DNA from 3 places in the Caballeronia sp. DA-9 genome. Region 3 is predicted to be linked to each of the others. Evidence: riboswitches for the same ligand, from Rfam matches in the RefSeq annotation. Region 3 holds a riboswitch; each other region holds the start of a gene.
The links. A riboswitch is a leader RNA that binds a small molecule or an ion and turns the genes downstream of it on or off. The one in region 3 is predicted to bind cobalamin.

Region 1: another riboswitch for cobalamin. It lies ahead of ACRWA7_RS20160 (TonB-dependent receptor domain-containing protein); the one in region 3 lies ahead of ACRWA7_RS07970 (cobalamin biosynthesis protein).
Region 2: another riboswitch for cobalamin. It lies ahead of ACRWA7_RS00210 (TonB-dependent receptor); the one in region 3 lies ahead of ACRWA7_RS07970 (cobalamin biosynthesis protein).

What each region holds. Positions count from the first base shown of each region.
Region 1 covers NZ_CP195133.1:871,343-879,261, reverse strand. Annotated here, with positions in the region: gene ACRWA7_RS20180 (adenosylcobinamide-GDP ribazoletransferase) at 1-599, opposite strand, end outside; gene cobT (nicotinate-nucleotide--dimethylbenzimidazole phosphoribosyltransferase) at 607-1,656, opposite strand; gene ACRWA7_RS20170 (ABC transporter ATP-binding protein) at 1,665-2,456, opposite strand; gene ACRWA7_RS20165 (FecCD family ABC transporter permease) at 2,453-3,445, opposite strand; gene ACRWA7_RS20160 (TonB-dependent receptor domain-containing protein) at 3,481-5,346, opposite strand; cobalamin riboswitch at 5,419-5,719, opposite strand; gene ACRWA7_RS20155 (ATPase) at 6,047-6,430, shown strand; gene ACRWA7_RS20150 (cell division protein ZapA) at 6,427-6,741, shown strand; RNA gene ssrS (6S RNA) at 6,890-7,071, shown strand; gene ACRWA7_RS20140 (EVE domain-containing protein) at 7,223-7,681, shown strand; gene ACRWA7_RS20135 (SIMPL domain-containing protein) at 7,776-7,919, shown strand, end outside.
Region 2 covers NZ_CP195131.1:47,355-55,273, forward strand. Annotated here, with positions in the region: gene ACRWA7_RS00190 (glycerophosphodiester phosphodiesterase family protein) at 1-459, opposite strand, end outside; gene ACRWA7_RS00195 (MarR family winged helix-turn-helix transcriptional regulator) at 736-1,188, opposite strand; gene ACRWA7_RS00200 (ketopantoate reductase family protein) at 1,332-2,324, shown strand; gene ACRWA7_RS00205 (bifunctional helix-turn-helix transcriptional regulator/GNAT family N-acetyltransferase) at 2,330-3,304, opposite strand; adenosylcobalamin (AdoCbl) riboswitch at 3,505-3,653, shown strand; gene ACRWA7_RS00210 (TonB-dependent receptor) at 3,871-6,042, shown strand; gene ACRWA7_RS00215 (ABC transporter ATP-binding protein) at 6,045-6,836, shown strand; gene ACRWA7_RS00220 (ABC transporter substrate-binding protein) at 6,833-7,795, shown strand; gene ACRWA7_RS00225 (FecCD family ABC transporter permease) at 7,792-7,919, shown strand, end outside.
Region 3 covers NZ_CP195132.1:362,958-370,876, forward strand. Annotated here, with positions in the region: gene ACRWA7_RS07950 (CbtA family protein) at 1-541, shown strand, start outside; gene ACRWA7_RS07955 (DUF1289 domain-containing protein) at 583-825, opposite strand; gene ACRWA7_RS07960 (cobyrinate a,c-diamide synthase) at 822-2,120, opposite strand; gene cobO (cob(I)yrinic acid a,c-diamide adenosyltransferase) at 2,122-2,724, opposite strand; gene ACRWA7_RS07970 (cobalamin biosynthesis protein) at 2,744-3,118, opposite strand; cobalamin riboswitch at 3,255-3,541, opposite strand; cobalamin riboswitch at 3,632-3,903, shown strand; gene cobW (cobalamin biosynthesis protein CobW) at 4,082-5,170, shown strand; gene cobN (cobaltochelatase subunit CobN) at 5,174-7,919, shown strand, end outside.

The DNA of each region.
Region 1 (7,919 bases), on a different replicon from region 3:
CGCCAGTCGGGCCAGAACAACCAGGGCAATCCGATCACCGCCGCCAACATGAATGCGCCAGCACTCATCTTCTGCGCGACCGGTTTCGCCTTGCCTTCGGCACGGACATAATCGAGCGTGCAGAGGTAGCTAATCGCGAAGGTGCGGCTTGCGGCGTGCGCGGCGACGATCATCCAGGAGGTACGTAAAGGCAACATTGAAGCCAGCGTCTGCCATTTCAAAGCCAGCGCCACGATCAACGCAATCGCCCCGAACGCGCCAATGCGCGAGTCGTGCATGATGCGCAGCGTGTCGTCGCGGGTATAAGCGCCGCCGAACGCATCGGCGCAATCCGCCAGCCCGTCTTCATGGAACGCGCCGGTTATGAGCAGCGTTGCCGCCATCGATAACAACACGGCCACGCCCGCTGGAAAAACCCGCAATGCAGCGAGATAAACCACTGCGCCAAAGCCGCCAATCAACACGCCGATCAACGGAAAATAGCGTGCCGCCGCGTTCAGATAATCCGCCTCGAAGCCGACCCAACGCGGCACCGGCACGCGGGTGAAATACCCGAGCGCGGTGAAGAAATATCGAAGTTCCCGCGAAGGCCGGTTCATGGAGGCATCACGCGGTCTTGTCGGAAACGCCGGCCGATTCGAAGCTCGCCATCTCGTTGATGAACGCCACCGCTGCGCGCAACAACGGCAACGCGAGCGCCGCGCCGGTTCCTTCGCCAAGCCGAAGCCCAAGCTGCAGCAAGGGCTTTGCGTCGAAATAGTCGAGCATCCGCCGATGCCCCGTTTCATCCGATGCATGCGCGAACACGCAGTAATCGAGCACGGCAGGATTGATTGCGTGGGCGACGAGCAGCGCCGACGTCACGATAAAACCATCCACCAGAATCGTCATCCGCGCTTCGGCCGCCGCGAGAAAACCGCCCACGATCATCGCGATTTCAAAGCCGCCAAAGGTCGCGAGCGTATCGACTGAATCAGCGGACACAGCGTGCTTTTTCAACGCCGCTGCGAGCACGTCGCGCTTGCGGTTCAGGCCGGCGTCGTCGAGTCCGGTGCCGCGCCCAACGCACGCATCTATTTCTACCGCACAGATACGGCTCATCAAGCACGCCGCCGCCGACGTATTCGCGATGCCCATTTCACCGAAGCCGATCACATTGGTGCCAAGCGCCGCGTGATACCGCACGCGTTCTGCGCCACGCGCGATGGCCTGCAACGCCTCGTCGCGCGTCATGGCAGGTTCGTGGGCGAAGTTGCGCGTGCCGCCGCGGCGGATGGCGGCGTCGACAAACCCTTCGGCCGGCGGCAATGTGCTCGCCACGCCCGCGTCCACGACTTCGAGCGTCATGCCCGATACCTTCGACAACGCGTTGATCGCCGCCCCGCCCACGACGAAATTCGCGACCATCTGCACGGTCACTTCTTGCGGAAACGGACTTACGCCTTCGGCTGCAATGCCGTGATCGCCGGCGAAAACGATCATGACCGGACGCTCGATACGCGGGCGCGCCGTCCGTTGGATCAGCCCGATCTGAAGGCCAAGCGATTCCAGCCGGCCAAGGCTTCCGGGCGGTTTTGTCTTGGTATCGATGACGTGTTGCAACTCGGCTGTCGCCGACCGGTCGAGCGGTTCAGCGCGGGGAAATGTGTCGGGCATGGTCGGGTTCATGGTGATTTGAACATTGGACGCAGGGCAGGCACGAGCGCTTCGTGTCCGTCCTGCTGGATCAAGGTTAGCGGATAACCGAATGCGGCGCCGGCGCGCTCGGGCGTAAGGACCTCGCGCGCGAGGCCTGCGTGCGCGTGGCCAGCGCCATCGAGCAGCAAGGCGTGCGTGGCGAAACGCCGGGCAAGGTTCAAATCGTGGCACGAGAAAATCACGCTGCGTTCGCGAGTCGTGACCCACGCGCTCAACGCTTCGAGACAATCGATCTGATGATGCAGGTCGAGATGCGAAAGCGGTTCATCGAGCAATAAAAGCGGCGCCTCCTGGCATAAGGCCGCGGCCAGTGCAACGCGTTGACGTTCGCCGCCGGAAAGCGACTGGATATCGCGTGACGCAAATGCGGCGAGGTCCAGCGTTTCCAGCGCCCCGTGCGCGGCCGCACGATCCGCGTCGCTCTCCCAACCCCAGCCGGTCAGATGCGGAAAGCGGTTGAGCATGACCGTATCGAGAACGTTCGCGCTGAATGCATCGTGCGAAGCTTGGGGCATCAATGCGCGGCGACGCGCCAGATCATTCGAGCGCCATTCGCGAAGCGCGCGTCCATCGAGGGAAATCGATTCCCCGGCTTCCTTCAATAACCCCGCAAGCGCCGATATCAAGGTTGTCTTGCCCGCGCCATTCGGCCCCGCGATGCACCACATTTCGCCGGGCGCGAAAGTCTGCGTGAGCGCTGCGACCAGTACGCGATCCCCTGCGCGCAAGGTAAGCTGGTTGACGTGAAGTCCGTTCATCGCACGCGCCTCAGCAGCATCCACAAGAATACCGGCACGCCGATCAGCGCCGTGATGACGCCCACTGGCAACTGCGCCGGAGCAATCACGGTGCGCGCGATCAGGTCGGCGCCCATCACAGCAAAGCCGCCCGCGAGCGCGGATGCAGGCAGCACCATGCGCTGGTCGTTACCGAACGCGAGCCGCAAGACATGCGGCACCACGAGCCCGATAAAACCAATCGTCCCGGCGGTGGTAACAGCGGCGGCAGCCGCGAGCGACGCCACCAGATACACGCGCAAGCGCAAACGCACGACGCGCACGCCGAGCGCTTCGGCGGCAATATCGCCGCGCAGCAGCACGTTGAGTTGCGGCGCCGCGGGCACGATCGCGATCAGCGCGATCACCAAGGCAATCAACCCGGGCCAGGGCATTGCAACACCGTTCAGGTCGCCGGTCAGCCAGAACACCATGCCGCGCAGGCGGTTCTCGGGCGCAATGGCAAGCATCAGTGTGATCAACGCGCCCCAACCCGCCGCGATCACCGCGCCGGTGAGCAACAATCTCGGCGATGCATCCTGCGGTTCGCCACGCCATAACTCTCGCCGGGCAAGGCCGAGGACGAGCAGTATCGATAAAAACGCGCCGGCGAATGCGGCAACGTCGACACTCCACCATGACATCGAGAACAGCATGGCGGCAAGCGCGAACGCCGCCGCGCCGCCGGACACGCCCAGCACATACGGTTCGGCCAGCGGATTGCGCAGCAGGACTTGCAGCAGCGCGCCGGCCATCGCGAGCAACGCGCCCGATGCAAAGCCGCCAAGCGCGCGCGGCAAACGCAGGCTACGCACGATTTCGTCGAGCACGTCATTACCCGGCGATACAAGCGCATGCATGACGCGCGCGGGCGACACGGGCACGCTTCCAATTGCCAGCGACGCAATCAGCACGGCCGCCGCCGCGAAGGCGAGCGCGATCCAGATCATGAAGGCGCGTTGGGCGTCCATGCGCGGGGCGGCCATCCGCCTGGCGTTATCGCGCTTCACCGCTGCTGCCAGCCGAGCGTGATGTAGACGCCGCGCCGTGGCGTGTTGTACGAATACGCAAGCTGATAGTCCTTGTTGAACAGGTTGTCGATGCGCGCGCCGACGTACCACGACTTCGTGATGTCATACCGCGCCGACAGATTCACCAAACCATAACCGCCGAGCGTGGAATCGAAGTCCTCGCGTGCGCCGCTCGTGATCCATTCGCCGCCGACGCGCCAGCCGCCTATCGACCGGTTCACGGCGAGCGTCGCAAAACGCCGGGCGCGGCGCGTGAGGTCCTGCTGATTGGTTTCATCGACAGGATTTTGCAGCGTGAACGACGCGCGGACATCCGTGCGTCCCACATGCCCTTGCCACGATCCTTCAAGTCCCTGCACTTTCGCGCGCCCCACATTCTGCGCGATAAAAAAGCCGCTGCCGTCCGACACGTAGTCGATCAGGTTCGTGTAACGCGTCTGGAATGCGGTCAGCCGCAGGATTCCCACCGCGCCCGATGCATATTGCAGCGCGCCTTCGACCGAGTGGCTGCGCTCGGGTTGTATCGATGGATTGCCGCTGAACGGATAGTACAGATCGTCGAAGCTCGGCGCGCGGAATGCGTCGGAATAGCTGAGCGTGGCTTTCCAGTGGGCATCGAAATAGTAGCCGTAGCCGAGGTAATAACTATTGGCGCCGCCAAAATCCGAATACTGGTCGCGCCGCACGTTCGCCTGAAATTGATTCGCGCCGAAGTTGCCCACGTAACCCGCGAAACCCGAATTCACATGGCGATCCGGCGCGGTGAGCTGATCCGAATCCAGAGTCTGGTCGAGATGTTCATAGCCGAACACAAACTTGTGGTCCGGCGTCAGCGCGAGATCGTTCTGCCAGGTGTATTGACGGTTTTCGGAATTGAACTTGCTGTCGTAGACGCCGTTCAACTCCGTGTTCGCACGGTCCTGCCCCTGCGCCACGGTGAAATGCGTGGTCCAGTTATCGGTGATCTTGCCGTTCGCAAACACCGAAGTAGAGCGCACGCGGTTGTGCGATTCGTTGTCGTCGGTGGGCAGGCCGAAAGCGTTATCGAAACTATTGATACCGTTTGATTGCAGGAAGCGCACGCCCGCGTCCCATTTGCTCGAGAACTGGTGCCGCAACGTTGCCGACACGCTCTCGTTGAGATAGCCGTTCGCATTCGGGTTCACATTCGGCGAGGTTGCCGGATCGATCGATGAAAACCCGTCCGTCTTTTCGCGCGAGAGCGTCACGCTGAAGGTGGTGCGCCCGTCTTTATCAAGCGCGCCGTTTGCGCCAACCTGCTGGCGCTGCGTGTGATAGCTGCCTACCTCGTTCTCGAAGTTGAAGCGCGGCGGATGATCGCCGCCGTCCTTCGTGAAGATCTGCACGACGCCGCCCACCGCACTCGATCCATACAGCGCCGACACATTACCGTTCACCACTTCCACGTGGTCGATCTGATCGAGCATGAGTTGCGAGAGTTGCGCGGCGCCCAGTCCGGCGGATTCCACCCGCACGCCATCGATCAACACGAGCGACTGCGCCGACGACGCACCGCGCAAGAACAAGCTCGCGCTCGAACCCGGGCCGCCGTTGCGCGTGATCTGCGCGCCTGCGCCGAGCGCGAGCAGGCCGGCGACGTCGGTGGCATTAGTATCGGCGATATCCTGCTGATCGAAAAGCGTTGTCTGCGCGATGGAATCGGCGAGTTTTTGCGGCGCGCGAGTCGTCGTCACCACGACGGGCGCAAGCGTGACAGGTTCGCTGGAACCCACGGTAGTTGCCGATACGGACTGGGCACTCGCGACAACGGGTAAACTGCCGCAAAGCAGCAGCACGGCGCGGGTAATGGGTGAAACCATGATGTAGGACGATCCTGTAAATGCATGCGCGACCCGCTCCCCGCAAGTCCATGCGTGACGAGCACGGCCGCGAGGCGATGCTCTCCCCGAGGCCGGTATCCGGGCTGACGACGCGTCGGCCCGCCTTCCCGCGCCAAAGGCGCAGTGGCATAAGCGTGGCGTCCGTGCCATTTCGAGTCGTGAAATGCCGTTGAAATGCCGCGAGGCGGCCGGACGTTACGCGTGGGACCGGCTTGCAACTTGCGTTGCGGTCGCTTACCGTTGCGGGGGCAGCGCAGGTTGGCGCGGTCCAGGCGGACTTTGCTCCCTGCTTCCCGTTTAACTGCGCATGCTGGATCAAGCGTGCGCGAGCACCAAGGTGGCGCGAGTTTAAGAGCGGCGCGCGAACCCGTCAAGAAAGCGGGAACATGCCGCCGTGCGGGACATTGCCGCATTTGATCGGGCGTTCGATTCACCCGTGTTTTCATGCGGTCAGACAAGTTTCGAACAAATTTGAAGCGGTAGTTTGAAAAGCGCCGATTGGCTCGCCGTCACGCAGTCGAATGGCGGCGGAATTTAACTGGATAAATCATTTCCCCTTACGAATAAAGGCTCGCGCCAATGCATTGACTTCCAACTGCTGTTACGTCTGGAAACGAACCAAATTTCTGAAGCGCCAGCGAAGCGCGCTAAAATGCGAGGTCTTAAGAGGACGCAGCACATGCTCAACGAACTCGAATCACTGTCACAAAATATTGGCCGGCTGATCAAGATCAGCGAACGCCATCATCAGGCGCATGACGCAATTGCCCAGCAACTCGACCAGTTGCGCGCGGAGTTTGCGGGTGCGCAGGAAGAACTCGCGCAAATGCGCGAGGAACGCGACGCCCTGATGGCGGAGCGTGATTCGTTATCGGCGAAAATCGACGATGCGCAAGTTCGTCTCAACGCAATTCTCGAAAAATTGCCGCGCGCGAAAAGCGCACCCGAGCCGGATAACCAGCTTGCCCTTTTGCCTCCCGATGCCAGCATCGAACCGGACACCGCCGAAGCGGCGCACGGCGCGTTGCACGAGGAATCACACCATCACGGAGAAAAGGCATGACGACCAAGCAGATCGAGGTATCCATTCTTGGCGCGCCGTACCGCCTCGCTTGCTCGCCAGAAACGGAAGGTGCACTGCGTGAAGCGGTTGCGCGCGTGGATGCGGAAATGTCGAAGGTGCGCAATGCAAGCAGCGTGCGTGGCACGGATCGGATTGCGGTAATGGCGGCGTTGTCGCTTGCGTCGGAATTGCTCAAGTTGCAGAACAGCGTGCGTCACGGCGAAGCGTTCCCTGCCGAAGAAATTCGCCGCACCATGCATCAAATGAATGAACAGCTTGGCGTGGTGATTTCACAATACGAAGCGCAGTGAATTCCAGCGTGCACATGTTTGCTAACGCTTGGGGCGCATGTGATGTCGTGGACGTTATTGCATTGCGCACACGGTTCGACGCCATGCAATCGACATAAAGTTTTCCTGTATCAGTGCTGCATCGTCGGGACGATTGGTGTACAGTGATTGCTCCCTGCCTGGTTTGCCAAGGTCATATATTCCTTGAACCAATGCCATTGTGCACGGTTGTGGGATCTTGTAGCACTGGCGAGCGCGTCACTCTGTCTGATGAGCCCAAGGTGTTGCTTACTGCGACCAATCTTGAACCCAGGTTCAGGATGCCGGCCTAGCGGCTTGGGCGGGGACCTGATTGAGCAGCATGCGTGAAGTTGCGCGCAAGGCTGCACGTAACATGCTTGACCCAAGCGAACGGCGTCGGAAATTTTCCGATGCCGTTTTCTTTTTGTACGGGTGTGCTGTGAACATTCAAGCAGCGCATCTTTTTCCGCGAGCCACGTTCATGCGCTATTGGCTGATGAAGTCAGAACCGGACGAAGCGAGCATCGACCATCTCGCGCATGCTCCGAAAAAAACCTTGCCCTGGACTGGCGTGCGCAATTACCAGGCGCGCAACTTCATGCGCGACGGCATGCAGATCGGCGACGGCGTTCTCTTTTACCACTCGAGTTGTCCGCAGCCGGGCATTGCCGGTATTGCGAAAGTATCGTCCGCGGCTTACCCCGATCCCACGCAGTTCGATTCATCCAGTCCTTACTACGATCCAAAGTCATCGCCGGAAAAGCCACGGTGGCTTCTTGTCGATGTTCACTTCGTCAAGAAGACACCGCTCATCCCGCTTTCCGCGCTTCGCGATCACGCAGAGCTTGCCGACATGCAGGTGCTTGCCCGAGGCAATCGTTTATCGATCACGCCTGTGACCGAGGCGCAATGGCGCTTTATCACCGAACATTTTTTGTAACGTCATTAAAGGAAACCGAAGGGAACTTCGTGAGCACGTGCGTCAACTAAGCATCGGTCACAATGACGTGCACTCATGCATACGGAGTTAATCGATGACAAAGAAAAACACCACTTCGGCACTCGCGGCCATTGCCCTGCTTGCTGGCGCTGCCATGGCGCAGGGCGCGTCCGCGCAAAGCGTGGTGACACAGGCGCAGCCTTCGGGCGTATTGTCGCTTTCTGCGCAAGCAAGCGAA
Region 2 (7,919 bases), on a different replicon from region 3:
GTGATCTTCGCCATCCACAATCAGGGACTTGAGCACCGACTTCGGGTCAGCGGGATTCGTGAGGTCGGTTAGATATTGCGAAGGCCCCGAGGTAGGCGTTGTCGCCCATTTGACGTTGACCAACACGCCCGGGACCACGCGTTTGCGGGCCGCCACCGACGCATTGGTCCTGGCGACATCGGCAATGTTGGTGTTGTCGGAGAGCCAGGGATTATGACGTGCAACCAGCACGCAATCCTTCGACAGGTGCAAGTCTTCTTCCAGCGCGTCCGCGCCGTTATCGGCTGCAAGTTCATAGGACGGTTGCGTTTCTTCAGGCCGCAAACCCGGCAATCCACGATGCCCGATAACGAGCGGCTGCTTGCCGTCCAGTGTTGAAAAAGCCGTCACCGACGGCGGGTTAGCGTTGTCGTCGTTGCCGTTGCAGCCCGCAAGCACGCTCAAGCCGAGAAGAGCCATTGTTGCGGCGACGCGTCCGAGCGGGAAAGGCAGCTTTTTATGCTTTCGTTCGTATTTCATGTAGTTTCCCGTAAGGTGTTTTAATTCTTACGGATTATTGCCAGCGCTCAGTGACGGTGATGTGACTTCGCAGCGCAAAGCCCCGCTGTTCAATCTCCTGGCGGATCCTGTTTATAGCGAGCGCGTGCATGACCGTAAAGTTCACGCGCCAGGCAAGAGCTTAAGGTCAGGAGAATGTGTACGTATTTTGAAATTAATGAAAGCAAGCATTGAACTTCATTCGACTGCCTCTTCGGCGCATTGCGCATCGACAAGTCTTGCGAGCATTGAATGGATCGCTTTGCGTTCGGCGGGCAGCAGCGCCGCCAGGATCTCGTCGTTTTGCGTTTTCGCAATGACGGTGGCACGTGCATAGGTTCGCTTGCCCTTCGTGGTCAGCGTAACGACAACACCACGGCCATCGGTTGTGTTCGACGTCTTTTGCACCAGTCCTTTCTTCTCAAGAATGTCAGTTGCGCGGCTGGCCTGACTGCGGTCCAGATTCGATGCCCGTCCAAGATCGGATACAGAAAGCGCGCCAAACGAACCCACGCTCAGCAAGACGCGGGCTTCGGTCAACGTCAACGAGATGCCGTTGCTGAATGCCCCGTTCATGGCCTTGTCGGTCTGTTTCTTAAGCATATGCAACCGATAGGTAAACAGGCTTTGAATCATGATCGTATCGTTCATTCCTTTCCTCCGGCATCCGCCCTTTTTATGGCAACGCACATGTATTGGATTTCCGATGCTTGCGCACGCATCAATTAATCGATAGCATCAGCTTAGCGTAATCCCGGATCAACGTGACAGGGATCGCTTCAGGAGGCGGAGTTTTGACCAGGCACGATTCGAAGATCACTGTAGTCGGCGGCGGCGCCATTGGCGGTATCGTGGCAGCCCGGCTTGCGCGCGCGGGCGTGCCGGTCAGTCTGCTTGCGCGAGGCGCGCATCTGGACGCCATAAAGCGCGACGGCCTTTCGGTAATCGATGGCGACGATCGTTACGTGATCGACCTTCATGCGACCGACCTGCCCGACACATTGGGCGTACAGGATCTGTTGTTCATCTGCCTGAAAGGACCCGCCCTGACTGCGGCCGCCGCTTCGCTGAAGCCGCTGGTCGGCCCCGGCACGCATATCGTGTCGGTCATGAACGGGGTGCCGTGGTGGTATCTCCACGAATTTGGCGGCGCGCTCGCGGGTCAACGTCTCGAGTCGGTGGATCCGGCAGGCGCGGTATTGGCAGTGCTGCCGCCGTCGCAAGCTTCTGGATGCGTCGTGCATATTTCATCGTCGATTGCAGAGCCAGGCGTGATCAGGAAAGGCCACGGCAATGAGCTGATCATCGGGCCCGGGTCTGCGCGGCTCGCTGATCGCGCAGCCAACGCCATAGAGCTTTTGCGCCGCGCCCGGTTTGACGTGGTTGCCTCCAACGACATTCGTCGCGACATCTGGGTCAAGCTGTGGGGCAACATGACCATGAATCCGATCAGCGCAATCACGCGCTCGACCGGCGACGTGATCCTCGACGATCCGCTCACGAAGGAACTCGTGGTTGCCGTCATGGAAGAAGCGCGGCGCATTGGCAAGGCGATCGGGATTGAACTGACCATGACCACCGACGCCCGCAACGCGCTGACACGCAAGCTCGGCGCGTTCAAGACGTCGATGCTTCAGGACGTGGAAGCCGGCCGCCAGTTGGAGATCGAAGCGATTCTTGGCGCGCCCTGTGAGATTGCATCGAAGGCGGGAATTCCAGCGCCGTTCCTGAGCGTGTTGTATGGCCTTGTGGGGCAGTTGAACGCAAACCTCGTCAGGCGAACCTGATCGCATCAAAGCAAGACCGTACCGCGACTGAACCGTTGCTCCACGACTTTGCTTCCCCACTGATCTCCTTCGGCTTCTTCGATCAATCGAAAGCCAAACGACTCGTAAAGATGGCGCGCCGCATCCAGACCCTTGAACGTCCAGAGATATGTTTCGCTGAATCGTTCATCGACATAGTTCATGGCGTATGACATCAGTTGCCGCCCGACGCCGCAACCGCGCAGCGAATCGTCCACAATGAACCATCGCAAATGGGCAACGCCTGTGTTTTCGTTTCCATCGATTGCCAGCGAAGCGAGAACGCGATCATTTTCAATGTAGAGCCATAGCGCCTTGCCATTGGCTGGCAATGAACCGGCAAACGCCGCAAGCTCTGTCGCTACCTTCTTTTCGAAGAACACGCCAAAATTCCAGTGCGCCGAATAGAACCGTGCGTGCAAGCTTGCAATGTCACCAATACAGCCCGGCCGATACCCTTCCTGAATCCCCGTCTCCGCGATATCTCGGGCCACCGTTTCAGCAGCGTTGTCCTGCGCGAGCGCGTCGGCGTAGAGCGCGAGAGAACGGACCAGGGCCTGCTGGTCGAAGGGCGCCATGCGCCGGAGCGCGCTGGATACCTGATCCGTCGCAAACCGGTCGATTTTTTTCCGGAGCTTCTGCCCTGCCTCCGTCAAATACAACCCGGACGAACGGGCATCGTCTTTTGCGACCTCGCGCCTCACGAGCGCGCCAGCTTCCAGCTTGGCTACCTGCCTGCTCGTATTCGATTTATCCAGACGCAGGATGTTGCCCAAGGCTTTGGCGCTTATCCCTGGCGCCGTTCCAATTTCAATGATCGCGTGTACCGCGGACGGAGCGAGATCGCTGTCGGCCAGCGTTGCTCGCATGAAACCAAGCTCGCGAACCAGTTTTCGGGAGAAATTCCGGAGTTCGAGAATCGTGGTTTCTCGCGGCTTGGCGGGGATATCGACAAAGTCCATGATCGGCCCAATTGGTTGCGGTTCGCAACCAATATAGTTGTGAGCCGCAACTTGTGCAAGCTTGCGTTGCGAGCTTAGATCCATTGGTCATCGAAATAATCTGGTTTCTTCCGACGACGAATGTAATAATATTACATCGCATCTGGAGGCTGTCCGATCGCTGGTTTGTTTCGAAACTTGTCTTACGTCGATCACTTTCGCACGTAAAATGCGCGGCTACGACGTTTGGAAGCCGGCGAGAATCCGGCGCGGTCGCGCCACTGTGACTGGCCCTTTGGGGTCGGAAGTCAGACCTGGGCGTCGTAATCCAGCCAATTTTGATGGGGCGCGAAACCCCTGGAGAACCTCGCATGACCGACGCTGCCAGCGTTATCCATTTCCCTGCAAGTCCCTGTTGTCCCGATCAATCGCGTTTGCCATCCAGCGGCCGATATCCGCCCTTGGACAAAGCAACACGAACAGCTTGATTCGATTGGTCGCGGCCATGCCGTGAATCGTCAGCGCTCACACAACAGAAGTCATCGCTGCCTCGCGCGGCGAGACACGCATACGCTTTGGGGAACAAGATGGGACGAAACTGGAATTCGGCGCATAGCAGCCGGAGAAGCCGGTGCGGTTATCAATCGCGCCGTCCGAAGAGAACCGCGCTCGCGGTCCTATGTGTGCTCAGTGCGTCGCCGGTATTTGCCGATGAGACCACATCGACATTGCCGCCCGTCGTGGTGAACGACACGAACAGCATCGATACCGCGCCGCTCGCAACGCCCACACACACTGGCTCGCGCCTTGGTCTTTCGAGCCTGGACACGCCCGCGAGCGTGGAGACCGTCACCGTAAAACAGATCGCGGAACGCGGCGACCAGAGCGTCTCGGACGCCGTCACGCGCGCGACCGGATTTGTCAGCGACGGCTCGCCCGGCAATGGCGGCACGGCGTTGAGCGTGCGCGGCTTCAGCGGCCAGGAATCCGTCATGACACTCTATGACGGCACCCGCCTGTACCCGGGCGCGGGCACCATGACCTACCCTTTCGATACGTGGTCCGTCGATCGCATTGAAGTATTGCGCGGGCCTGCGTCAGTGCTGTATGGCGAGGGCGCGATAGGCGGCGTCGTGAATGTCGTGCCGAAGCAGCCGCAGCGCGACCATGCAACGACGGTGCAATTGGGTATTGGTACGGAAGGCCAGAAGCACGTTGCCTTCGATACCACGGGCGCGCTCGGCGCCATGCTCTCCTACCGCTTCTATGTCAGCGACAACCGCTCGAACGGCTGGGTGGATCGGGGTGAATCGCACACGACCGCGCTTGGCGGCGCGTTGAAACTCGATGTTTCGCCGCGCCTGTCTTTCACGCTCGACTATGACTACGGGCGCCAGCGGCCCGCGACTTATCTCGGTACGCCGGTGAACGACGGCGCGCTCGATACCTCGTTGCGCTACAAGAACTACAACGTCGGCAATCCGCTGATTGCCTACATGGATCAGTCGACGCGGCTCTCGGGCATCTATCACGCAACCGATGGCATTACGATTCGCGACCAGCTCTATTACCTGACGACGAACCGGCACTATCGCGATAGTGAAAGCTATCTGCTCGATCCATCGACGCGCGAGATTACGCGCAGCGACTACATCGAGATCATTCATCATGAGCGGCAAATCGGCAATCGTCTCGACGCGACCTTCGATGGCAACGCCATGGGTCACGCGAACCGTTTCGTCATAGGCGCGGAGGCGAACCAGATCACCTTCCAGCGCGACAGCAACACGCCTTTCGATGGTTCGTCGATGGTCAATGCCGACAGCTTCGACCCGGGCGTGTTCGCGAGCAGCGACCCGACCGTGCCGGAGTTCTACACGCGCACCCGGCAAGCCGCCCTCTTCGCCGAAGACCGCTTAGAGTTGACGCCGCGTGTGTCGGTGGTCGGGGGCGCGCGTTATGACTACGTCGATTTCTGGCGCCAGCAACTCGGCAATGGCAGCACTTTCAGCAAGACCTTGTCGAACGCTGGATGGCGTCTCGGACTTGTCTACCAGCTCACGCCGTCGATGTCCGTCTACGGACAATACACGCGCGGCGCCGACAGCGTGGGTTCGTTGATCACAATGTCGCAGGCGCAGACCGCGTTCAAGCTTGCAACTGGACAGCAACTGGAAGCCGGCGTTAAGCAGGACATCATGAACGGTCGCGGCTTCTGGACGCTCGCGCTCTATCAGATCGTGAAGAAGAACCTGTTGAGCCAGGATCCGCTCAATCCCGCGATCCAGCAGCAGGTTGGCGAACAATCGTCGCGCGGCATCGAATGGTCGGGGGCATTCAAGCTCGGCTGGGGATTTTCTATCGAGGCGAATGCGGCCTTGCTGCGCGCCCGCTACGACGACTTCAACGAGACCGTGAACGGCGTCGCGGTATCGCGCGCCGGCAACGTGCCGTTGAACATCCCGGAGCAGACGGCCAACCTGTGGCTGACCTACAGGCCCGCAGCGGACTGGGTAATCGGTTCGGGCCTGCGCTACGTTGGCCGGCGATACGGCGACAATGCCAATTCCGTCGACGTGCCTTCGTACACGGTCTTCGACCTGTCCGCACAATGGCAAGCCACGCGGCAGGTCAACATCGCGCTTTATCTGCGCAACCTTGCCAACCGCGCTTACGCCGTGACCTCGGCGAATAACGGTACGCAATGGCTGCTCGGGCCCGCCCGGTCCGCCGAAGTCGTCGCCACCATGAACTTCTGACCATGTCCTGCGGACTTCACGTCGATCATCTAAGCTGGTCTCCCGCCGAACGCGAGCAGCACCGCCAGGCGCACTTGCTGCGCGAGATCACGCTGGATGTGGAGGCCGGGGAATTCGTCGGCCTGATCGGTCCGAATGGGAGCGGCAAGACCAGCTTGCTGCGCTGCGCATTTCGCTTTTCGAAGCCGCATGAAGGCTCGGTGTCGCTCGATCAGACCGATGTTTGGGGCGCGTCGCCGCGATGGGCCGCGCAGCGTATTGCCGTGTTGCTGCAGGAACTGCCCGATGATTTCGGCCTGACGGTCGAACAGATAGCGCGCATGGGGCGCACGCCGCACAAGCGTCTGCTCGACGGTGCCACGCCTGAGGACGCACGCATTGTTGAAGGCGCGTTGCGCGATGTCGATCTGTGGAGCGCACGGGAACGCGCGTTCGCTTCGCTCTCGGGCGGCGAGAAACAGCGTGCATTGCTGGCGCGCGCGCTGGTGCAGCGCCCAACGGTGCTGATGCTCGATGAACCCACGAACCATCTGGATCTGCGCCATCAAATCGAGTTGCTCAAGCTCGTCAAGGACCAGAACATCACGACGCTCGCCACCATGCACGACCTGAATCTTGCTGCGGCTTTTTGCGACCGGTTATATGTGATCGCGAATGGCGCGATCGTCACGCACGGCAAGCCGCACGACGTGCTGACGCCTGCCATGTTGAAGGCCGTATTCAATGTCGATGCCATCGTGGACCTTCATCCCGTTTCACGATGCCCTCGCATCACCCTCATTCACTCGACATGATCAAACCGTTCACGACTGCGTTGTTGGCGCTGCTGCTGGTCAGTTCGGAAGCACGCGCGGCGCATTATCCGGTCACGGTTCGAAGCTGCAACCGCGAAGTCGTGTTCCAGCATGCGCCCGAACACGCGGTCAGCAACGACGTCAATCTCACGGAGATGATGCTTGCGTTAGGCCTGAAGTCTCGCATGGCGGGTTATACCGGCGTCAGCGGCTGGAGCACAGGCAACGAAGCCTTGCGCGCTCAACTGAAGGGCGTGCCGGAACTCGCGCGGCAATATCCATCGGTTGAAGTGCTGGTCAATGCGGGCGTCGACTTCTATTTCGCCGGATGGAACTACGGCATGCAGGTCGGCGGTCCAGTGACGCCGGCGACACTCGCGCCACTGCACATTGCCGTGTATGAACTGAGCGAATCGTGCGCGCATGTCATGCCTCGTCCCGCCGCTACCTTCAATGACGTCTATGACGATCTGCGTAACCTGGGACGCATCTTCGACGCAGACGCCCAAGCGTCGATGCTGATGGACGACATGCAGAAGCGGCTCGCGATGGTGACGCGGCGCATTGGGAATAACGCCGCGCCGCCGCGCGTCTTCGTTTATGACAGCGGCGAGGACAAGCCCTTCACCGCAGGCGGCCTTGCGATGCCAACCGCATTGATCAAGGCTGCGGGCGGGCGCAATGTGATGGACGACGTGCAGCAAAGCTGGACCCGCGTGAGTTGGGAAAGCGTCGTGGCGCGCAATCCGCAAGCGATCGTGATTGTCGATTACGGCGCGGTAACGGCTGCGCAAAAGATTCAGTTCCTGCTCGATCAACCTGCCTTGCGCAATCTCGATGCAATCCGCGACCGGCGTTTCATCGTGATTCCATACGACAGCGCCACGCCGGGCATTCGCAACGTCGCCGCCGTGGAGACGATTGCGCATGCGCTTCATCCGAAGGCGTTCGCGCAGTGAAGCGCGCCGCTCCGGCTGTGATCGTCGCAAGCCTCGGCGTGGTGCTTGCGGTATCGGTCGTGCTTGCAACCGGCTTCGGTCCCACGTCGATAGCGCCACGTCTGACCGCGCGTATCGTGGCCGC
Region 3 (7,919 bases):
GCTGACCGGCGTGGCGGTGTTCGGTACGGCGCTGGGCGGCCTGTTTTCGCTGGTATTCGCGTTTTCCTATGCTCGGCTTGGCGCACTGCGCGCACGCGGGACGTCGGCATTGCTTGGCTTGTTCGGCTTCGTGACCGTTGCCGTCGTGCCTTTCCTCAAGTATCCGCCCAACCCGCCGTCCGTGGGCAATCCCGAGACCATAGGCATAAGGACGGCGCTGTTTTTTGGCATGGTCGCGATCTCGCTCGTGGTAGCCATTTTCGCGGTCCGGCTGCAGCGGCGCTTGCAGCCGGCGCATGGTGGCTGGAACGCGTCGTTGATTGCTGTGGCGGTTTATATAGTTTTGATGGGGCTCGCATATCTTGCGTTGCCGCGTATCGATGAAGTTCCGGTGCAGTTCTCGGCGACCCTGCTGTGGAGCTTCCGCGTGGCTGCAATCGGCATTCAGGCGGTGATCTGGACCACGCTCGGCCTCTTGTTCGGTGTGCTCGCGCAGCGTGAAGTGGAGCGTGTGCCGGCGCGGCGGACCGTGCCAGCGTAGACCCGGGCTACCAGAAAGGGCGGCCTGAGAGCCGCCTTTTTTTATGCCGCTGCCTTACGGGCCAGCAAGGTCGGGAACAGCCCGAGTTTGTCGGCATCAGGCAAAGTCTTCCATGCCTTGATCTCTTCACGGCTTCTGAAACAGCCTTCGCAATAACCAGTGGTTTTATCGAGGCGGCAGACGTCGGTGCAGGGCGAACCTACGGGCTGAAGACGACTCGCGCGCTCGATGGTGTATGTGAGTTCGAGCGGTGTTTTCAAGGGTGTTTCCAGCGGCGTTGTCATAGCGGTTCGCCACGAAAGAGGGCGGCGGCCGCCGCCGGATTCGTGGGCCAGTAAGTGTGCATGTAAGTTGCGGTGATCGGGCCGTGCTGGTAGATGGCCTCGCCTTCCTTGCCGGTCGTTGCGTGCGTGGCCATGAGAACGGGCGGCATGCCGGTCACGACCGACGAGTAATGGAACGTGTGCCCGGTGCTCATGCCATGACGGCTTTCAATGCGTTGCATCGCAAGGCGGGAAAGACGTTTTTGCATCTTCGCATCTCCCGGTAAAAGTCCGAGCATGGCGTGTTGCGTGCCTTCGATATCGGTCAGCGAGTCGAGAAGGTACAGCATGCCGCCGCATTCCGCGACGACCGCTTTTTTCGCATCGACGTGCGCGCGGATCGAGGCTGCGGTCGTTACGTTCGCGGCGAGGCGCGCGGCGTGCAGTTCGGGATAGCCGCCCGGTAAATAGAGCGCATCAGCGTGAGCAGGGAGGGGTTCGTCGGCCAATGGCGAGAAGGTCGAAATCGTGGCGCCCAGCGCCTTCAGCAGATCCAGATTGGCCGGGTACACGAATGAAAACGCCGCGTCGCGCGCGATTGCAATGTGCAGACCTTCGAGCAAACGTGGCGGCGGCTCTAGCGCCTCGTCGGAGAAATCGATTGCCGGCGGCAACTCGCGCAAGGCCGTCTCGGCGATAGCATCAGCGGCGCGATCCAGCCTTGCGTCTAGGTCTGCAATTTCAGCCGCCTGCGTCAAGCCGAGATGGCGGCCGGGTAACGCAACATCGTCCATGCCTGGCAAGTAGCCGCAATAGCGCACGCCTTTGGGAATCGCTTCGGACAGCATTTGCGCGTGCCGTTGCGACGCCACGCGATTGGCCAGCACACCATGGAACGGCAAATCCGCACGATACCGCGCGAGCCCGAACGCGAGCGCGCCGAACGTTTGCGCCATGCCGTGGGCGCCAATGACGGCCAGCACCGGCACGCCAAACGTGGTGGCGAGATCGGCGCTGCTGGGCGTGCCGTCGAAAAGACCCATCACGCCTTCTATCAGGATCAGGTCGGCCGTTTGCGCCGCTTCGGCGAGCAGTGCGCGGCAGCCGCGCTCCCCTACCATCCACAAATGCAATGCGTAAACAGGCGCGCCGGATGCACGTTCAAGAATCATCGGATCAAGAAAATCCGGGCCGGTCTTGAAGACGCGCACGCGCAAGCCACGGCGCGTGTGATGGCGCGCGAGTGCTGCTGTGACCGTGGTTTTACCCTGGTTCGACGCAGGCGCGCTGATGAACAATGCGGGGCAGGCGCGCACGTCAGAACTCGACGCCGCGTTGCGCCTTTACCCCTTGCTCGCGATACGGATGCTTGACCGCGCGCATCTCCGTCACGAGGTCCGCGGCCTCCACCAACGCTTCCGGCGCGTGACGTCCCGTGACGACGACATGCAGCATCGGGGGCCGTGCGTTGAGCACACCGAGCACTTCATCGAGTGGCAGGTACTCGTACTTCAGCACCGTGCAGAGTTCGTCGAACACGACCATCTGATATTCGCCGCTTTCGATCATCTGGCGCGCCGCGTCCCAGCCTTTTCGAGCCGTGGCGATATCGGCATCGCGATTCTGCGTGTCCCAGGTATAGCCGTCGCCCATCGTGATGAAATCGCAGTTGGCGATTGCGCCGAGGAAATCGCGTTCGGACGTGTGCAACGCGCCTTTGATGAACTGCACCACGCCAAGCCGCATGCCGTGGCCAAGCACGCGCACGGCCATGCCAAAGGCCGCCGTGGTCTTGCCTTTTCCCGTGCCCGTATTCACGATCAGCAGGCCCTTTTCAACCGACGCCTGCGCCTGCTTTTTCTCGTGGCCTTCCTTGCGCCGCTGCGTCATGCGCAGGTGCGATTCTTCATCCGTTTTCATCACGTTTTCCCGGTTACTGTCAGTTATTTGGCTTGTCTTCGGCAATAGCCACGGTCACGCCATCCAGCGCGATTTTGGCCCGCACGATCCGGCCATGACGCGACGCAAGCAGCGCGCAAGGCTCGCATACTCCATCTACACCGATAAGCGTCCGGACCTGTTCCGACGCACACGTAGGCACTTGCGCGACGCGTTCCTTCGAAAAAAACGCTATGGGCAAGTGGTGAAGTGCGGCGAATTCGAGCAGCGCGGTTTCATCCTGCTTGTCATCAATCGATGCCAACGCGCGGACCTTCGAGATCGACGCAGCTTCGAGGGCCGTGAAGACCGCCGCTTGAATCTGCGCCACGCTCACGCCGCGCCTGCACCCTATGCCGATGACCCAAGTGCTCACGATCGTGCTCCATCCGCGAGTCTGAAACGCACGCGACAAAGCCGGCAAGAACACTGCGAATATGAATTCATGTAAGACGATAAATGCGTTACGTCCTTCATCCGTCCCTCGCGGATGCGGCGTCCGGCGCGTCTGTGACGCGCCACTTGCGCTGGCCGGTATCCGGGCTTGGCGACCGCATTCGCTTGAGCCTTCCCGCTCCTGGGAGCAGTGGCAGTGAAGCAAATGTACGCTGAGGTCCGACAGGTCGCCAGGAAGCAACCGAACAATCCGAACCAGCGTGGGTCGCGTACCGTTGCGGGGACAGCACAGGTTTTTCATATGCGGCAAGACGCCAGGAATAAGCGCTCCTGCATCCTGTTTCCCGTTTAACTACGCGCGCAGGAAAAGCGCGCGTGAGCACCAGACGCGCGCCAAAGATAGCACAGGGATGCGTGCTAGCGCTCGGCTTTCCCGTTCCCTTATTCTTGGCCGTGAATCGCCGCAATCTTGACCGCGACGCCTCGCGAGCCTAGACTTGGCGCAGTTTCTGGTGCTCGCGCGCGGTCTCTGCCGCGCGCAGTTAAACGGGAAGCAGGGAGCGCCGCCGGATCCTCGTGCGCGCCAACCTGCGCTGCCCCCGCAACGGTAAGCGAAAGTTGCGCGACGTTTCAGGCATTGCCTCACGCCATATCACGCTTCGCGCAGCAAAGCCGGCTTCGAACACCACTGCATGCGTATTGCATGCGGGAAGGTGAAGCGGCATTTTCGCCAGCCCGGATACCGGCCGGAACGAATCAGCACTTGGAGCGACCAGTGCCGCGGGGATGCGGCACATGCTCGACACTTTCATCATGCTTTTCCGGATTGCAGCTTTGTATGCGTGTCAGGTGGCGGCGCGAGCGGCACTTATTGCTTGCGTGACACAACGGCGCTTCAGGTTGTTTCCGGCGACAGCGGACAATCGATACAACGGAGCAACGGATGCAAATGCGCAAAATCCCGGTCACTGTCGTCACGGGTTTCCTCGGCAGCGGCAAGACCACGTTGATGCGGCACATCCTTGAAAACGCCAAAGGTTTGCGGATCGCGGTGATCGTGAACGAATTCGGCGAACTGGGTATCGACGGCGAGATTCTCAAGGGCTGCAACATCGGTTGCGAGGACGAAAGCGCGACAGATCAACCGAACCTTTATGAGCTTTCGAACGGATGTCTCTGCTGCACCGTGCAGGAAGAGTTTTATCCGGTCATGGAGCAACTCGTCGAGCGCCGTGAGCAGATCGATCATGTGTTGATCGAGACGTCGGGCCTTGCATTGCCCAAGCCGCTGGTCCAGGCGTTCAACTGGCCGTCGATCAAGAATGCGTTCACTGTTGACGCCGTTGTAACCGTGGTCGATGGTCCCGCTGCGGCAAGCGGCCAGTTTGCTGCCAACCCGCAAGCCGTGGACGAACAACGCCGCGCCGATCCGAATCTCGATCATGAATCGCCATTGCATGAGTTGTTCGAAGACCAGTTGGCGTCGGCGGATCTCGTGATTCTCAACAAGACCGATCTCATCGATGAAGCGCAGCAACGCGCCGTCGAAACACTGATTCTTGGCGAGATTCCGGCGGGCGTGAAGATCGTTCCGGCGCAGATGGGGCAACTCGATCTGCATACCTTGCTCGGACTCGAAGCGGCGTCGGAGGCAACGATTCACCTGCGCGCGGATCATCACGGTTCGGCGGACGACGAGGGCCACGCGGATCATCATCACGACGATTTCGATTCTGTCGTGGTGCAGGCGCGCGTCGAGTCGCGCGAGGCGGCGGTCGCGGCGTTGCGCACGCTGGTTAATGCCAACACGATCTATCGCGTGAAGGGTTTCGCCGCGTTGCCGGGCACGCCTATGCGCCTTGTCGTTCAAGGCGTGGGACAGCGGTTCGATACATACTTCGATCGCCGATGGACAGCCGCCGAGTCGGCCGACGCAACCAGCCGCTTCGTGTTGATCGGAGAAGATCTCGATCAGGAGCGCCTTCAACACGCGCTGCTCGACGCGCTCGCCAACGCACCGGTCCAGGCCTAAGCCGTGCATCTGTTACGCACGACGCCCGGTGGTTTTGTCGATGACGCCGCGGGCGTCATGCGCATCGACCAGACGCCGGCGCCTATTGTCGTGCTGAGTTCGGCCGACACCACGCTGTCGCTTCTTGCGAGCGTGGTGCCGAATCTCGAAGCCCAATTTCCAGCCGTGCGCCTCGCCAACCAGGCGTTCTTGCGTCAACCGGCGTCGGTTGATTTTTACGTCGACGATGTGCTCAAGCATGCACGCGTGATCGTGATCGATCATCTGGGCGGCGAGGCTTACTGGCCTTACGGCATCGAGAGCATTACCACGCTGGCACGCAAGAACGGTCAGATGCTCGTGATGTTCTCCGGCGACTTGCAGGAAGATCCGAACCTTGTTGCCAAGAGCACGGCGGAGCCCGCGTTGTGCGATCAGCTCTGGCGTTATCTGCGTGAGGGCGGCGCGCAAAATGCGGAAGCGTTTCTACGTTGTATTGCGTTCAGTGCGCTGGGATATGGGCGCGAAGCCGACCCGCCGGTTCCGTTGCCTGCGGTCGCGATCTATCATCCGGCGCGGCAGATCGCGACTGTGGATGACTGGCGGAAAAGATGGACGCAGAACGCGCCCGTGGTCGCCGTGTTGTTCTATCGCGCCCATTTGCAGTCCGGAAATACCGATGTATTCGACGCGTTGATCGACGCACTCGAAGCGCAAGGGCTGAATCCGTTGCCGATTGCAATGGCGTCGCTCAAGGACCCGTTGAGCCGCGAAGTCGTGCAGCAACTGTGCGCGGATAACCATGCATCGCTGGTATTGAACACGACCTCGTTCGCGGCCGGCGTCATTGACGACCCCGCGCCGTTCGAACTCGCGGGCGACGCACCCGTGCTGCAGGTCATTCTGAGCGGCGGTAATCGCGACGACTGGGTGAAGGACAATCACGGGCTGACATCGCGCGATATAGCCATGCACGTCGCGCTGCCTGAAGTGGACGGCCGCATCATCACGCGCGCGATCAGCTTCAAAGGCCTTGCATACAGATGCAAGGCAACGCAGGTCGATGTCGTGCGGTATCAGCCCGATCCAGAGCGCGTGCGATTCGTCGCTGAATTGAGCCGGCGCTGGTGTCGCCTGCGGCACGCGCCAAACGCCGAGAAGCGTATCGCGCTCGTGCTCGCAAACTATCCGCTGAGCGAAGGGCGCATTGGTAATGGCGTGGGGCTCGATACGCCGGCATCCGTCGTGAACATTCTGTCCATGCTCGCGCGCGCAGGATATGGAACGCAGGAAATTCCCGTCGACGGCGACGCATTGATGCAGGCGCTGACCTCCGGCGTGACCAATGATCCGGTCGTGCGCGACATGCGTCCCGCGTTGCAGAGCCTTGCGCTCGATGACTATCTCGACGCATTCCACAAGCTCCCTGTCGACGTACAGCAAGAAGTGAGCGCTCGCTGGGGTCCGCCCGAAAGTGATCCCACCGTGCGGCGCGGCCGCTTCATGATCGCGGGCTGGCGCTGCGGGCAGGTGTTCGTCGGCATTCAACCGGCGCGCTCTCGCGAACGCGGCGACTATGCGAGCTATCACGATGCCGAACTCGTGCCGCCGCATTCGTATCTCGCGTTCTACTTCTGGCTGCGCTTGCGCTTTAACGTCGATGCAGTCGTGCACGTGGGCAAGCACGGCAATCTGGAATGGCTGCCGGGCAAGAGCGTCGCGTTGAGCGCGTCGTGCTGGCCCGACCTGACCCTTGGCGCAATGCCGCATCTGTATCCATTCATTGTCAACGACCCCGGCGAGGGCAGCCAGGCGAAGCGGCGTGCACAAGCGGTGATCATCGACCACCTGATGCCGCCGCTCACGCGCGCTGAAAACTATGGGCCTTTGCAAGACCTCGAACGTCAGGTCGATGAGTATTACGAAGCGCTGATGGTCGATCCGCGCCGCGCGAAGCTGTTGCGAAAGACGATTCTGGCAAGCATCGTGGAGCATAAGCTGCATGAAGAACTGGGACTCGAAAAGCCGCGCGACGCCGACACGGAAAACGCATTGCTCAATCGTGCGGACGCATATCTGTGTGAGCTTAAAGAGGCGCAGATCCGCGATGGCCTGCATGTGTTTGGCGTGTCGCCACAGGGCGTTCAACGCCGCGACACGTTGCTTGCGTTAGGCCGTTATCCAACTGGCGACGGGCAGGGCGAAAACGCGAGCGTGCTGACCGCGCTGGCTCGCGATCTGCAATTGGGCGAAGCATTCGATCCTCTGGATGCCGACTGGACCGCGGCATGGACCGGACCGCGCCCGGCCGAACTCGCGCGCATGGTCAATGCACCCTGGCGCCATCACGGCGATACGCGCGAGCGTCTTGAACTGCTTGCAACATCGCTGCTGGAAGGCAATGCGGATGCCATTGGACCGCACACATCGCAAGTGCTCGAGCGGCTAAACGGCGATCTGGTGAGCCGGCTCGATGCGTGTGGTCCGCAAGAACTGCTGCAGCTTCAGCGCGGTCTCGACGGACGTTTTGTGCCGCCGGGTCCGAGCGGCTCGCCATCGCGCGGCAGACCGGACGTTCTTCCCACCGGGCGCAACTTCTACTCCGTCGATACCCGCGCCGTACCCACACGCGCCGCGTGGACGCTTGGCTTGAAGTCCGCAAACATGCTCATTGAAAGGCATCTTCAGGAGCATGGCGATTACCCGCGCGCGATCGGTCTGTCGGTGTGGGGCACTGCGACCATGCGTACGGGCGGCGACGATATCGCGC